DNA from 3 places in the Streptomyces sp. NPDC003393 genome. Region 3 is predicted to be linked to each of the others. Evidence: riboswitches for the same ligand, from Rfam matches in the RefSeq annotation. Region 3 holds a riboswitch; each other region holds the start of a gene.
What was found. A riboswitch is a leader RNA that binds a small molecule or an ion and turns the genes downstream of it on or off. The one in region 3 is predicted to bind cobalamin.
Positions count from the first base shown of each region.

Region 1: linked by a shared signal. The riboswitch ahead of ACWDUZ_RS17845 (ribonucleoside-diphosphate reductase subunit alpha) and the one ahead of ACWDUZ_RS16675 (HoxN/HupN/NixA family nickel/cobalt transporter) in region 3 are both predicted to bind cobalamin.
Region 2: linked by a shared signal. The riboswitch ahead of ACWDUZ_RS28935 (cobalamin biosynthesis protein) and the one ahead of ACWDUZ_RS16675 (HoxN/HupN/NixA family nickel/cobalt transporter) in region 3 are both predicted to bind cobalamin.

Region 1 is NZ_JBSFRB010000016.1:63,794-68,250, forward strand. Features, by position in the region: gene ACWDUZ_RS17840 (ribonucleotide-diphosphate reductase subunit beta) at 1-633, opposite strand, end outside; gene ACWDUZ_RS17845 (ribonucleoside-diphosphate reductase subunit alpha) at 633-3,002, opposite strand; cobalamin riboswitch at 3,125-3,285, opposite strand; gene ACWDUZ_RS17850 (GNAT family N-acetyltransferase) at 3,348-3,854, opposite strand; gene mctP (monocarboxylate uptake permease MctP) at 3,961-4,457, opposite strand, start outside.
Region 2 is NZ_JBSFRB010000037.1:38,515-42,971, reverse strand. Features, by position in the region: gene ACWDUZ_RS28950 (class II aldolase/adducin family protein) at 1-685, opposite strand, end outside; gene ACWDUZ_RS28945 (inorganic phosphate transporter) at 885-2,315, shown strand; gene ACWDUZ_RS28940 (hypothetical protein) at 2,350-2,580, shown strand; cobalamin riboswitch at 2,740-2,878, shown strand; gene ACWDUZ_RS28935 (cobalamin biosynthesis protein) at 2,980-3,966, shown strand; gene ACWDUZ_RS28930 (cobyric acid synthase) at 3,963-4,457, shown strand, end outside.
Region 3 is NZ_JBSFRB010000014.1:122,687-127,143, forward strand. Features, by position in the region: gene ACWDUZ_RS16670 (nucleoside hydrolase) at 1-888, shown strand, start outside; gene ACWDUZ_RS16675 (HoxN/HupN/NixA family nickel/cobalt transporter) at 885-2,024, opposite strand; cobalamin riboswitch at 2,023-2,211, opposite strand; gene ACWDUZ_RS16680 (metalloregulator ArsR/SmtB family transcription factor) at 2,292-2,651, shown strand; gene ACWDUZ_RS16685 (glycoside hydrolase family 13 protein) at 2,761-4,457, shown strand, end outside.

The DNA of each region.
Region 1 (4,457 bases), on a different contig from region 3:
CCAGTTGGTGCCGGTGGCCAGACCGTGCAGCAGGCCCCGGCTGCGGAACCAGTAGACGTACGCGAAGGCGCCGTAGAAGAACAGGCCCTCGATGCAGGCGGCGAAGCAGATCAGGTTGAGCAGGAACCGCCGGCGGTCGGCCCTGGTCTCCAGGCGGTCGATCTTCTCGACCTCGTTGATCCACTTGAAGCAGAACCCGGCCTTCTCGCGGATGGAGGGGATGTTCTCGACGGCCGCGAAGGCGGCGGCGCGGTCGTCCGGGTCGGGCAGATAGGTGTCCAGCAGCGTCAGGTAGAACTGGACGTGCACGGCCTCCTCGAACAGCTGCCGGCTCAGATAGAGCCGCGCCTCCGGCGAGTTGATGTGCTTGTACAGCGTCAGCACCAGGTTGTTGGCGACGATCGAGTCACCGGTCGCGAAGAAGGCGACCAGGCGGCCGATCAGGTGCTGCTCGGCGGGCGTGAGCCTGGCGAGGTCGGCGACGTCCGAGTGGAGGTCGACCTCCTCGACGGTCCAGGTGTTCTTGATGGCGTCCCGGTAGCGCTCGTAGAAGTCGGGGTAGCGCATGGGGCGCAGCGTCAGCTCGAAACCGGGGTCGAGGAGGGTCTGGGGTCGGTCGGTGGTGCTGGTCATCACTGGCAGGCCTCGCAGGACTCGGGGTTCTCAAGGGAGCAGGCGACCGCCTCGGGGTCGGCGACCTGCTGGACGGGGACGGTGGCGCGTGCCGCGCGGGCGATGCGGGTGGCCGGGCGGGAGCGCAGGTAGTACGTGGTCTTCAGGCCCTGCTTCCAGGCGTAGGCGTACATCGAGGACAGCTTGCCGATGGTCGGCGTCTCCAGGAACAGGTTCAGCGACTGGGCCTGGTCCAGGAACGGGGTCCGGGCCGCCGCCATGTCGATCAGTCCGCGCTGTGGGATCTCCCAGGCCGTGCGGTACAGACCCCGCACGTCCTCGGGGATCCAGGCGAAGTCCTGCACCGAGCCGTTCGCCTCGCGCAGCGCCTCACGGGTGCGGGCGTCCCAGACGCCGAGCTCCTTCAGCTCATCCACCAGATAGGAGTTGACCTGGAGGAACTCACCCGACAGCGTCTCGCGCTTGAACAGGTTGGAGACCTGCGGCTCGATGCACTCGTAGGCGCCGGCGATGGACGCGATGGTGGCGGTGGGCGCGATGGCCAGAAGCAGCGCGTTGCGCATGCCGACGGCGGCGACGCGTTCGCGCAGGGCGGCCCAGCGCTCCGGCCAGGTGAACTCGACGTCGTAGTGGTCGGGGTGCAGCACGCCCCGGGCGGCGCGGGTCTTCTCCCAGGCCGGCAGCGGCCCGTTGCGCTCGGCCAGGTCGGCGGACGCCTCGTACGCGGCGAGCATGATCCGCTCGGCGATGCGGGTGGACAGCGCCCTGGCCTCGGCGGAGTCGAAGGGCAGGCGCAGCTTGAAGAAGACGTCCTGGAGGCCCATGGCGCCCAGGCCGACGGGCCGCCACCTGGCGTTGGAGCGGCCCGCCTGCTCGGTCGGGTAGAAGTTGATGTCGACCACGCGGTCCAGGAAGGTGACGGCGGTGCGCACGGTCTCGTCCAGGCGCTCCCAGTCGAGATCATTGGTCGCCTTGTCGACAAAGGCACCCAGATTGACGGACCCCAGGTTGCAGACCGCCGTCTCCCCGTCGTCGGTGACTTCCAGGATCTCCGTGCAGAGGTTGGAGGAGTGGACGACGTGGCCCGGCTCGGCCGTCTGGTTGGCGGTGCGGTTGGCGGCGTCCTTGAAGGTCATCCAGCCGTTGCCGGTCTGCGCCAGGGTGCGCATCATCCGGCCGTACAGGTCCCGGGCGGGCATGGTCTTCTTCGCCCGTCCGGCCGCCTCCGCCCTGCGGTACGCGGCGTCGAACTCCGCACCCCACAGGTCCACCAGTTCCGGCACGTCCGACGGGGAGAACAGCGACCACTGCTCGTCGGCGCTGACCCGGCGCATGAACTCGTCCGGGACCCAGTGAGCCAGGTTGAGGTTGTGGGTGCGGCGGGCGTCCTCGCCGGTGTTGTCACGCAGCTCCAGGAACTCCTCGATGTCCGAGTGCCAGGTCTCCAGGTAGACCGCCGCGGCGCCCTTGCGCCGGCCGCCCTGGTTCACGGCCGCCACCGAGGCGTCCAGGGTCTTCAGGAACGGCACGATGCCGTTGGAGTGCCCGTTGGTGCCGCGGATCAGCGAACCCCGCGAGCGGATGCGGGAGTAGGCGATGCCGATGCCGCCGGCGTGCTTGGACAGCCGCGCGACCTGGTGGTAGCGCTCGTAGATGCTGTCCAGCTCGTCCCGGGGGGAGTCGAGCAGGTAGCAGGACGACATCTGGGGGTGGCGGGTGCCGGAGTTGAAGAGCGTGGGGGAGGAGGGCAGGTAGTCCAGGCGGCTCATGAGCCCGTAGAGCGCCGCGACGTCGTCCACCGACCGCGCGGTGTCGTCCTCGGCCAGACCGCTCGCGACCCGCAGCATGAAGTGCTGCGGTGTCTCGACCACCTTGCGGGTGATCGGGTGGCGCAGCAGATAGCGGCTGTGCAGCGTGCGCAGGCCGAAGTAGCCGAAGCGGTCGTCGGCGGCCGGATCGACCAGGGCGTCCAGCCGCTCGGCGTGCCGGCGTACGAACGCGGCGGTCCGGTCGGCGATCAGCCCCTCGCGGTGGCCCACGGCGACGGACTCCGTGAAGGACGTCACGCCCTGCGAGGCGGCCTCGGCCCGGATGGCGAGGGTCAGCAGCCGGGCGGCCAGCCGAGAGTAGGCGGGGTCCTCGGAGATGAGACCGGCGGCGGCCTCGGTGGCCAGATACCGCAGCTCCGCCTCGTCGGCGTGCGCCGAACGCCCGCGCAGCGCGGCGGCGGCCACCCGGCCGGGGTCGGCATCGGGGAGGTCGGCGGTCAGCTCGGTCAGCGTCCGCAGCAGCGCGGCACCGGGACCTTCGGCCTCCAGACCGGTGATGGAGCCTGTCGCTGAAGCCGGATCGGCTGGCGCGATGGTCACGTGGGGCTCTCCCTCGCTCGGCACGGGGCCTCATGGAGGGCAGGGAGCAGCGCACGGGCGCACGCGGCGCCGCGTCCACCGGCCCATTCCGCGAGGCCCGGACGTCAGGCACCCGGACCGGACGGCCGGGCGCACTGTCGGCAGGTCCTCGGACTGACGCTCGTACGACGGCACACGGGCAGCCGGAGATGACGGCATGCGGGCATACGCGGACGAGTACACCGTTGCGGGACAGTTCCGGATTCGCACCGGATTCCCCTGCGGTGACAGCGAGCATGAGCATACATCTTGTGCTGGGTGAGAAGGCCACCCCCATATGTTGTGTCGTGGCGACTGCGGAGCGTGTCAGAGCGGCAACTCGTAGGCGAGCAGCGTGATCTCGTCGAGGTGGGGGAGCGGGTTCCAGTCGCGCTCAGGGGTGCGCACGAAGCCCAGACGTTCGTAGATGCGATGAGCGGCGTGCATGGTGCGCTGGGTGGACAGCACCAGGCGGACACAGCCCTCGGTGCGCCGGGCCCGGTCCAGACAGGCCCGCACCAGGGCCTCGCCGGCGCCCCGGCCGCGCGCGGTCCGCGCGACCGCCAGCATCCGTATCTCGGCCTCGCCGGGCCTCGCGATGTCGGCCATCGGGCCGCCGGACGGCACGAAGGTGACCCCGCCGAGCACCCTGCCCTCCGCGACGGCCACCAGCACTTCGGCGGCGGCCGCCCGCTTGGCCACGTCCCTCAGTTCGCCCAGGTACGCGTCGCTCTCCCCGAAGTCGAGCAGCCCGTCGCCCAGATAGGCCTGGGCGGTGATCTCGCCGAGGGCGTCGTACTCGCCGGGCTCCGCCGGCCTGATCACGATGTCCATACGCCGAGTGTGCACGAGGGGTACGACAACGGGCCGCCGGATTTCTCCGGCGGCCCGTTGCGAGACGCTGCGGCCCGGTGAGAGGCGCAGGGTCAGAGGCGTACCGTCAGTGCGCGCTGTCGGCCGTGGCCGGCGGCAGCTCCACCGCGACGCCCGGGTCCCCCGCGTCGGCCGTGTAGTCCTCGGGCCGGGTCTCGTCGACGCCCGCGGGCGCCTTGACCGCGTTGAGGACGAAGGTCAGGACCACGGTGACGACCACGTTGAGCACGAACGCCGTCAGGCCGATGTAGCCGATCTCGCCGATGCCCGGGATCTCCTTGGCCGAGCCGCCGAAGTGCTTCTGCGTCGGCGAGGCGACCCCGTAGGCCGCGAGCGTGCCGTAGAGCATGCCGACCGCCCAGCCGGCGAGCAGCGCCCAGCGGTGGAACCACCGCGTGAACAGGCCGCCGACCAGGGCCGGGAAGGTCTGCAGGATCCAGATGCCGCCGAGCAGCTGGAAGTTGATGGCGACCGTCTTGTCCATGGTCAGGACGAAGATCAGCGCGCCCACCTTCACCAGCAGCGACACGATCTTGGAGACCCGGGTCTCCTCCTTCGCCGTCG
Region 2 (4,457 bases), on a different contig from region 3:
CCCGCAGCCGGTCCGTCACGTGCGCCAGCTCTTCGCGCGACAGCAGGGACGGCGTCATGCCGGGCACCGAGGACGCGGTCAGCCACAGCCGGCACATCCACTCCAGCTGGGCCGTGCGGTCGTACGCCTGGTCGAGGGTGGCGCCGTGGGTGACGGTGCCGTGGTTCTGCAGGAGGCATCCGGAACGGCCGGCGAGGGCGCGCAGCATGTTCTGGGCCAGCTCCTCGGTGCCGTAGGTGGCGTAGGGCGCGACACGCACCGGACCGCCGAGCGCGGCGGCCATGTAGTGGACCAGGGGCAGTTCGGGGACGAGTGTCGAGACGGCCGTCGCGTGCACGGCGTGGGTGTGGACGACGGCGGCCGCGTCGGTGGCGCGGTAGATCGCCAGGTGCATGGGCAGTTCGCTGGTCGGGACCAGTGTGCCGAGCACCTGCCGGCCGTCGAGTCGGACGCCGGTGATGTCGTCCGGCGTGAGCCGGTCGTACGGCACGCCCGACGGCGTGACCAGCACGGTCTCCCCCACCCGCACCGACACGTTGCCGGAGGTGCCCACCACCAGCCCGTCGGCCACCGTGCGCCGGGCCGTGGCCACCAGCTCGCGCCAGGCGCGGGCCTCCGGCTCCCGCGCCTGGCGAGCGCGCACCGGGTCTGTCGCATCCGTCACTCGTGTGTCCCGCTCCGTCATGCCGTGATCCTTTCAGCCCGGACGTGCGGCAGGACAGGGACAGCCGCTCCGCCGGGTCACGGACGACGGGCCGCGGCGGCGAAACGGAACCTCCGGGAAGCAGATTCGGACACTCCGCGGACCGGCCCAGTTCATCTTCTGTTCACCCTGGTTACCTACGTTCAACCAGCCAATGACGCTCGAACGATTGCCTGGGTAAATGGAAAGCTTCTCGCTGATCCTCGCGATTGTGGTAGTAACCGCACTCGCGTTCGATTTCACGAACGGTTTCCACGACACCGCCAACGCGATGGCCACCACCATCTCGACCGGCGCACTCAAGCCCAAGGTCGCGGTGGCCATGTCCGCCGCGCTCAACCTGGTGGGCGCGTTCCTCTCCGTGGAGGTCGCCAACACGATCTCCAAGGGCCTCGTCGACGAGGCCGGCATCCGTCCCGAGGTCATTTTCGCCGCCCTGGTCGGCGCGATCCTCTGGAACCTGCTGACCTGGCTGGTCGGGCTTCCGTCCAGTTCCTCGCACGCCCTCATGGGCGGCCTGATCGGCGCCACGATCGCCTCGGCCGGCGTGGGCGCGGTGCACGGTGACGCCCTGGTCACCAAGGTCATCATCCCCGCGGTGGCCGCCCCGGTCGTCGCGGGTCTCGCGGCGATGGTCGCGACCCGGCTGTCGTACACGATCGGCGGGAAGGCGGACGGCACGGCGGCCGAGAAGGGCCACCGGGTCGGGCAGATCGCCTCCGCGGGCCTGGTCTCGCTGGCCCACGGCACCAACGACGCCCAGAAGACGATGGGCGTCATCACCCTCGCCCTGATCGCCGGCGGCGCCACAGCCCCCGGCTCCAACCCTCCCACCTGGGTCATCCTCTCGGCGGGCCTCGCGATCGCGCTCGGCACCTACATCGGCGGCTGGCGCATCATCCGCACCATGGGCACCGGCCTGACCGACCTCCAGCCGCGGCAGGGCTTCGCCGCCCAGACCAGCGCGGCCACCGCCATCCTCGCCTCCTCGCACCTCGGCTTCTCGCTCTCCACCACGCACGTCGTCTCCGGCTCGGTGATGGGTGCGGGCCTGGGCCGCAAAGGCGGTGTGGTCCGCTGGTCCACCGCAGGCCGCATGACCGTCGCCTGGGTCCTCACGCTGCCCGCCGCGGCCCTGGTCGGCGCGGGCGCGGAGGCGGTCACCGGGCTGGGCGACTGGGGCACCGCGCTCGTCGCCGCGTTCCTGGTGACCTCGAGCGCGGCGATCTGGAAGATCTCCCGCCGCCAGGTCGTCGACCACACCAACGTCACCGAGCCCGCGGCCGAGGAGCCGCCCGGCGTCGTGACCCAGGCGATCGCCGCCGTCACCCCGCCCCCGGCGGCCCCCGCCCCCGCGTCCACGGCACCGGTCTCCACGGACGAGTCCGCCGCCGTCGAGTCGCTCACCGCGACGATCCCCGCCCAGCCGGCCGCCCCCGTCATCGACGCGCCCCTCATCGAGACGCCCGTCATCGACGCGACAGCCATCACCACGCCCGCCATCGACGCACCCGTCATCGATCCGACGGCCGTCACCACGCCCGTCATCGATCCGACGGCCGCGCCGACCGCGTCCGCCGCTCCGGCCACCCCGCCGGCCGCCACCGTCTGACCCCCGCTCACCCGGCACCCAAGGAAGCATCACCATGAAGATCGACTGGGCAGCCCTCGGCTCCGTCTTCGGCGTCAGCCTCGCGGTCACCGTGGGCCTGGTGGCACTGTTCACCCTGGGCATCGCGGGCCTGTCCCGGCGGGAGCGTGCCGTCGCGCGGGGCGACGGAGGCGGGGTCCTCGCGGTCACCGGCGCCTACGTCTGCTTCGCCACCTGCGCCGCCGCGGTGGCCTACGGCATCCACCTCATCGTCGGCACGGGCTGACAGCCGGTCAGGGCCCCTGCCGGACCCCGGAAGTCAAGAGCGTCCCACCACCCGCCCCGCCCGCCCCGCCACCTCGGCGAACGGGCGGGGCGGGCTTCTCGCGCCGGTGGTGTGGGCCTCATCTCAGTATCCCGTCGCAGGTCAACGGTGAGTTGACGGGTGTTCGCGGGGCGTGGTGGACTGCCGGGGCCATGTACGGCGGCAGGAGAGGAAGCCGGTGCGAATCCGGCGCGGTCCCGCCACTGTCACCGGGGTAGTAACCCCGGGAGCCAGGAACTCTCACCGCCGGTCTCGTCGAACCAGGGCGTGGACACCCTGAGTGAGGACATATCGCCATGCGCGGCTGCCGACCGAGGTTCATCGACGACGCTCTGCCCGGCCCCGAAGTCGGCTGAACCCATGGGTGCCGATCGCGTCTTCGCGTACGGCGCCGCCGCCGGCCTCCTCGGTGACCTCCTCCTCGGCGATCCACGCCGAGGACATCCGGTCGCCGTGTTCGGCCGCGCCGCGGGCGCCGTGGAACGTCTGCTGTGGCGGGACCACCGAGGTCGGGGCGCCCTTCACACGGCCCTGTGCGCCGGCGGCGCCACCGCGCTCGGTGCCGCCGCCGCGCGCGCCGTCCGCCCCTCCCCCGTCGCCTCCGCCGCCCTGACGGCCGCCGCCACCTGGGCCGTGGTCGGCGGGACCTCCCTCGTCCGGGAGGCGCGCACCATCGGGCGCGCGTTGGAAGCGGGCGACGTGGTGGCGGCCCGGGCGCGGCTGCCGCACCTGTGCGGGCGCGACCCCCAGGCGCTCGACGCCGACGGGATCGCCCGGGCCGTCGTGGAGTCGGTCGCCGAGAACACCTCCGACGCCGTGGTGGGCGCGCTGGTGTGGGGCGCCGTCGCCGGGGTGCCGGGGCTCGCCGCGTTCCGGGCCGTGAACACCCTGGACGCCATGGTCGGGCACAAGTCGCCCCGGTACCGCCGCTTCGGCTGGGCCTCCGCACGCCTGGACGACCTGGCCGGATGGCCGGGGGCGCGGCTCACCGCCGTCCTGGCGGCCGTGGCCGGCCCTGACCCGCGGGGCGCCCTGCGCGCCTGGCGCGCCGACGCCCGCCGGCACCCGAGCCCCAACGCCGGTCCGGTCGAGGCCTCCTTCGCGGGGGCGCTCGGGGTGCGGATGGGCGGCACGCTCTCGTACGGCGGGCGTCTGGAGCACCGCCCGGTGCTCAACGGCGCCGGGCGCGCCGTGCGCGTCGGGGACATCGAGCGAGCGGTACGGCTCTCACGGCGCGTCGGCTGGCTCGCCCTCGGCACCTGCGCCGCCGTCGGGCTCCTGTGCGACCGCGGCCGCGGCGATCGCGGCACGCGCGGCAACCGTCGGACGAAGGGAAGCGCGTCATGAGCGGCGGTCTGCTCGTCGCCGGCACCACCTCCGACGCCGGCAAGAGCGTCGTGACGGCCGGGATCTGCCGGTGGCTGGTGCGGCAAGGCGTCAAGGTCGCGCCCTTCAAGGCGCAGAACATGTCCCTCAACTCCTTCGTCACGCGCGAGGGCGCGGAGATCGGGCGGGCGCAGGCCATGCAGGCCCAGGCCTGCCGGATCGAGCCGACCGCGCTGATGAACCCGGTGCTGCTCAAGCCGGGCGGGGAGCGGAGCAGCCAGGTGGTGCTGCTGGGCAGGCCGGTCGGCGAGATGAGCGCGCGCGGCTACCACGGCGGACGGCAGCAGCGGCTCCTGGGCACCGTGCTGGACTGCCTCACCGAGCTGCGGGGCACGTATGACGCCGTGATCTGTGAGGGGGCGGGGTCCCCGGCGGAGATCAATCTGCGCCGGACCGACATCGTGAACATGGGGATCGCGCGGAACGCGCGGCTTCCCGTGCTGGTCGTCGGG
Region 3 (4,457 bases):
CGCCACCCGGGCCTGGAACTGCGCGCGGTCGGCTGCGTGGCCGGGAACACGGACGTGGACCAGGTGGTACGCAACACGCTGACCGTCCTGGAACAGGCGGGCGCTCCCGAGATCCCCGTGGCGCGGGGCGCCGAACGCCCGCTGATCGAGCCCCTGCGCACCGCGCACCACGTGCACGGCCGGGACGGCATGGGCGACCTCGGGCTGCCCGAGCCACGCCGCCGCCCGGCCGGCGTGGACGCGGTGACACTGCTCCGCCGCGAGATCCTCGCCTCGCCCCGCCCCGTCACCCTGATCCCGACGGCCCCGCTGACGAACATCGCGCTGCTGCTGCGCACCCATCCGGAGGTGACGCGCAACATCGAGCGGATCGTGTTCATGGGCGGCGCGGTCGCCACCGGCAACGCCACCGCGGTCGCCGAGTTCAATGTCTGGCACGACCCGGAGGCGGCGGCGATCCTGCTCACCGCCGGGGTGCCGATCACGATGTACGGGCTGGACGTGTTCCAGCGGGTGATCGTCCCGGCCGACGACGTACGCAGACTGCGCGACAGCGCCGAGCCGGGCGCGAACCTCGCGGGACGGCTGCTCGCCCACCGCGACCCGGTGACCTCCGCGCAGGACCCCTCCGGCGGGCTCGGGGACGCGGGCGCCGTGTGCTCGGTCGCCGACCCGGCGGGGCTGACCACGCGGCGGCTGCCGGTGGAGGTGAACCTCGCGCCGGGCCCGGCGCGCGGCCAGACGGTCGTCGACCGCCGGCCGCGCCCGGGCGAGGCGGAGCTCCACGGCGAGGCTCGCGAACAGCGGCTGGTGGACGTGGCGTTGGACATCGACCCCGACCGGTACGTGAAGCTGTACCTGGCCACGGTCGAAGGCAACAGCCCTTAGTCCGTCTCCGCCGCCCGGACCGCCCAGCGCTGTTCCACCTTGGCCGCCTTCCAGTACGCCAGCGCCGCCGCCCACACCACGACGAAGAGGCCGACGATGATGTAGCCCACGTTGTCCAGGTCGAGGCCGGCGATCCAGCCGGTGACGTCGTCACGCAGGTCGAGCTTGTCGTGCAGGACGCCGACGAGTTCGATCGTGCCGATGAAGAAGGCGACGGCGATGGACAGGCCGGTGATGGTGAGGTTGTAGAACACCTTGCGGACGGGGTTGGAGAAGGCCCACTGGTACGCGAAGTTCATGAACGTGCCGTCGAGGGTGTCGAACAGGCTCATCCCGGCCGCGAAGAGCAGGGGCAGGCAGAGGATCGCGTACCAGGGCAGTCCGGCCGCCGCGCCCGACCCGGCCATCACCATCAGGGTGACCTCGGTGGCCGTGTCGAAGCCGAGGCCGAAGAGGAAACCGAGCGGGAACATCTGCCCCGGCCGCGAGACGGACCGGGTCAGCCGGCCGAGGACGCGGTTCATGAACCCCCGGGAGTCCAGGTGCTGTTCGAGCTCGCGCTCGTCGTAGGTGCCGGCCCGCATCGCGCGGAAGACCTTGAGGATGCCCACCAGGGCGACCAGGTTGAGGGCGGCGATCAGATAGAGGAAGGTCCCGGAGACGGTGGTCCCCATGAAGCCGAGGACCTGGTGGGTGCGCGAGCCGTCGTCCATGACCTTGCCGGCCAGCGAGGTCCCGCCGGCGATCAGCAGGGCCAGGAGCACCACCACGCTGGAGTGGCCCAGCGCGAACCAGAAGCCCACCGAGACCGGGCGCTTGCCGTCGGCCATGAGCTTGCGGGTGGTGTTGTCGATGGCGGCGATGTGGTCGGCGTCGAAGGCGTGCCGCATGCCGAGGGTGTAGGCGGTGATGCCGAGGCCGATGCCGAAGGCCTTGGTGCCGACCCGGTAGTGCTCGGGAACGACGAGCAGGAACAGGATCCCGAAGGCGACGACGTGCAGGGCGAGGATCACCCCCATCAGCCCCGCGGTCTTGAAGGTGTCCTCCCGGCGCCAGGCGAAGGCGGCCTCGGTCGTCGTCGGGGCAGGGTTGGGCAGGGTCATCCGGTCATCACGCTCCAGCACCTCGTGGATCACTTCGTGAGCTGCCGTGGCCGGTCTCCTGGCTTACGGGTGGTGCGTGCCCGGCCCGCCTTCCCGGCCGTCGTACGACGGCCAGTGGCTGTCCCGCGCGGGACGTGGGCCTGGAACTCCCCGATCACAGTGGCGAGGGCCGCGTCGACCTTGCATCGACTTCCCGAACACCACGGCCCGCCCACCGTAGAGGGGGAAGCGGTCGGCTGCATAGCTGCATACCTGCGCAGGTATGGAAGATCACAGGGGTGCGCCTGCGAGGATGGCGGTATGCATCTCGTCCCTGCCGACCGCGCGGACCGCCGCACCATCGACGGTCACCGGGTGTGCGACGCCATCGCGGCGATCGGCGACGCCGCGCACGTCCGCGCCTGGGCGGACCGTTTCTCGCTGCTCGCCGACCCCAAGCGGCTCGCGCTGCTGCTCGCCCTGCACCGCACCGGCCCACTGGCCGTCTCCGACCTCGCGATCGCCACCGGCATGAACGACCCGGCCGTCTCCCAGGCCCTGCGGCTGCTGCGGGCGGCCGGGGTGGTGGAGGGCGAGAAGGAGGGGCGCGTGGTGCGCTACCGGGTGGTGGACCGCGACGTACGGGGCCTGCTGGAGCACTGTGCGGCGGACGCCGGCTGACGTACGCCCCCTTTGCCGCCCCCTCTGCCTCCTGTGGCGGTTTCATATTTCCGGCGATCGGGACAGAGTTCTCTTTGTTGCATCGACGACGCACCGAAGAGGAGATCGCGTGACCGACCGCACCACCACGCACGACTCGACGGACACCTCCCCCCACGACTCCACGCGCGTCGCCACGGGCACCGCCCCCGGCGACGCACCCCTCGACCTCTCCCCCAAGAACCCCGACCGGTGGCGGCAGGCCGTCGTCTACCAGGTCTACCCCCGCAGCTTCGCCGACGCCGACGGTGACGGGCTCGGCGACATCCGGGGCGTCACCCAGCGGCTGACCCACCTCGCCGCGCTCGGCGTGGACGCGCTCTGGCTGAGCCCCTTCTACCCCTCCGAGCTGGCCGACGGCGGCTACGACGTCGCCGACCACCGGGACGTCGATCCGCGCCTGGGCACCCTCGACGACTTCGACGCCATGGTCACCGAGGCCCATCGCCTGGGCCTGAAGGTGATCGTCGACATCGTCCCCAACCACAGCTCCCACCTGCACCCCTGGTTCCAGGAGGCGCTGCGGGCCGGGCCCGGCTCTCCGGCCCGCGACCGGTACGTCTTCCGCGACGGACGCGGCGAGCACGGTGAACTCCCGCCCACCGACTGGCAGTCCGTCTTCGGCGGCAGCGCCTGGCGGCGGGTGCCGGACGGGCAGTGGTACCTGCACCTGTTCGCGCCCGAGCAGCCGGACTTCAACTGGGAGAACGAGGAGGTCCGCGCCGACTTCCGCGCCACCCTGCGCTTCTGGTCCGACCGGGGCGTGGACGGCTTCCGCGTCGACGTGGCGCACGCCCTGGTCAAGGACCTCGACGAACCGCTCCGCGACGTCGGGGACATCGGGGTCACCGGCGAGGACGCCCTGCCGCGCATGGCGCCCGGCAGCCACCCGTACTGGGACCGGGACGGCGTCCACGAGATCTACCGCGACTGGCGCAAGATCTTCGACACCTACCTCCCGCCCCGTACGGCGGTCGCCGAGGCCTGGGTGCCGGACAGCCGGCGCGCGCTGTACGCCCGCCCGGACGAACTGGGCCAGGCCTTCAACTTCGAGTACCTGCAGACCGGCTGGGACGCCGGTGAGCTGCGCCGGGTCATCGCCGCCTCGCTGGCCGGCGCGCGGGCCGCCGGGGCCTCGGCCACCTGGGTGCTGTCCAACCACGACGTGATCCGGCACGCCTCACGGCTGATGCTCCCGCCGGGCACCGACGAGAACGCGTGGCTGCTGTCCGGTGGACGCGCCCCGGCCGTCGACGAGGCGGCCGGGCTGCGCCGGGCCCGTGCGGCGACGCTGCTGATGCTCGCGCTGCCCGGTTCGGCCTACCTCTACCAGGGCGAGGAACTCGGCCTGCCCGAGGTCGCCGACCTGCCCACGGAGGTGCTCCAGGACCCGATCTGGGAACAGACGGGCCATGTCCGCAAGGGCAGGGACGGCTGCCGGGTGCCGCTGCCGTGGACGACCGGCGGACCGTCGTACGGCTTCGGGGCGGGCGCGGCCTGGCTGCCGCAGCCGGCCGGCTTCGCCGCCTACGCCGTGCAGGCGCAGGACGGGGTGGAGGGCTCGACGCTGGAGTTGTACCGCACGGCTCTGCGGCTGCGCCGCAAGCTGTCGGCGGGCGAGTCGCTCACCTGGGCGGAGGACGCCCCGAGCGGGGTGCTCTCCTTCACCCGGTCCGAGGGCTGGCGGTGCGTCACCAACCTGACGGACACGGACGTGCCGCTGCCGCCGGGGGAGGTGCTGCTGAGCAGCACGCCGCTGACGGGACG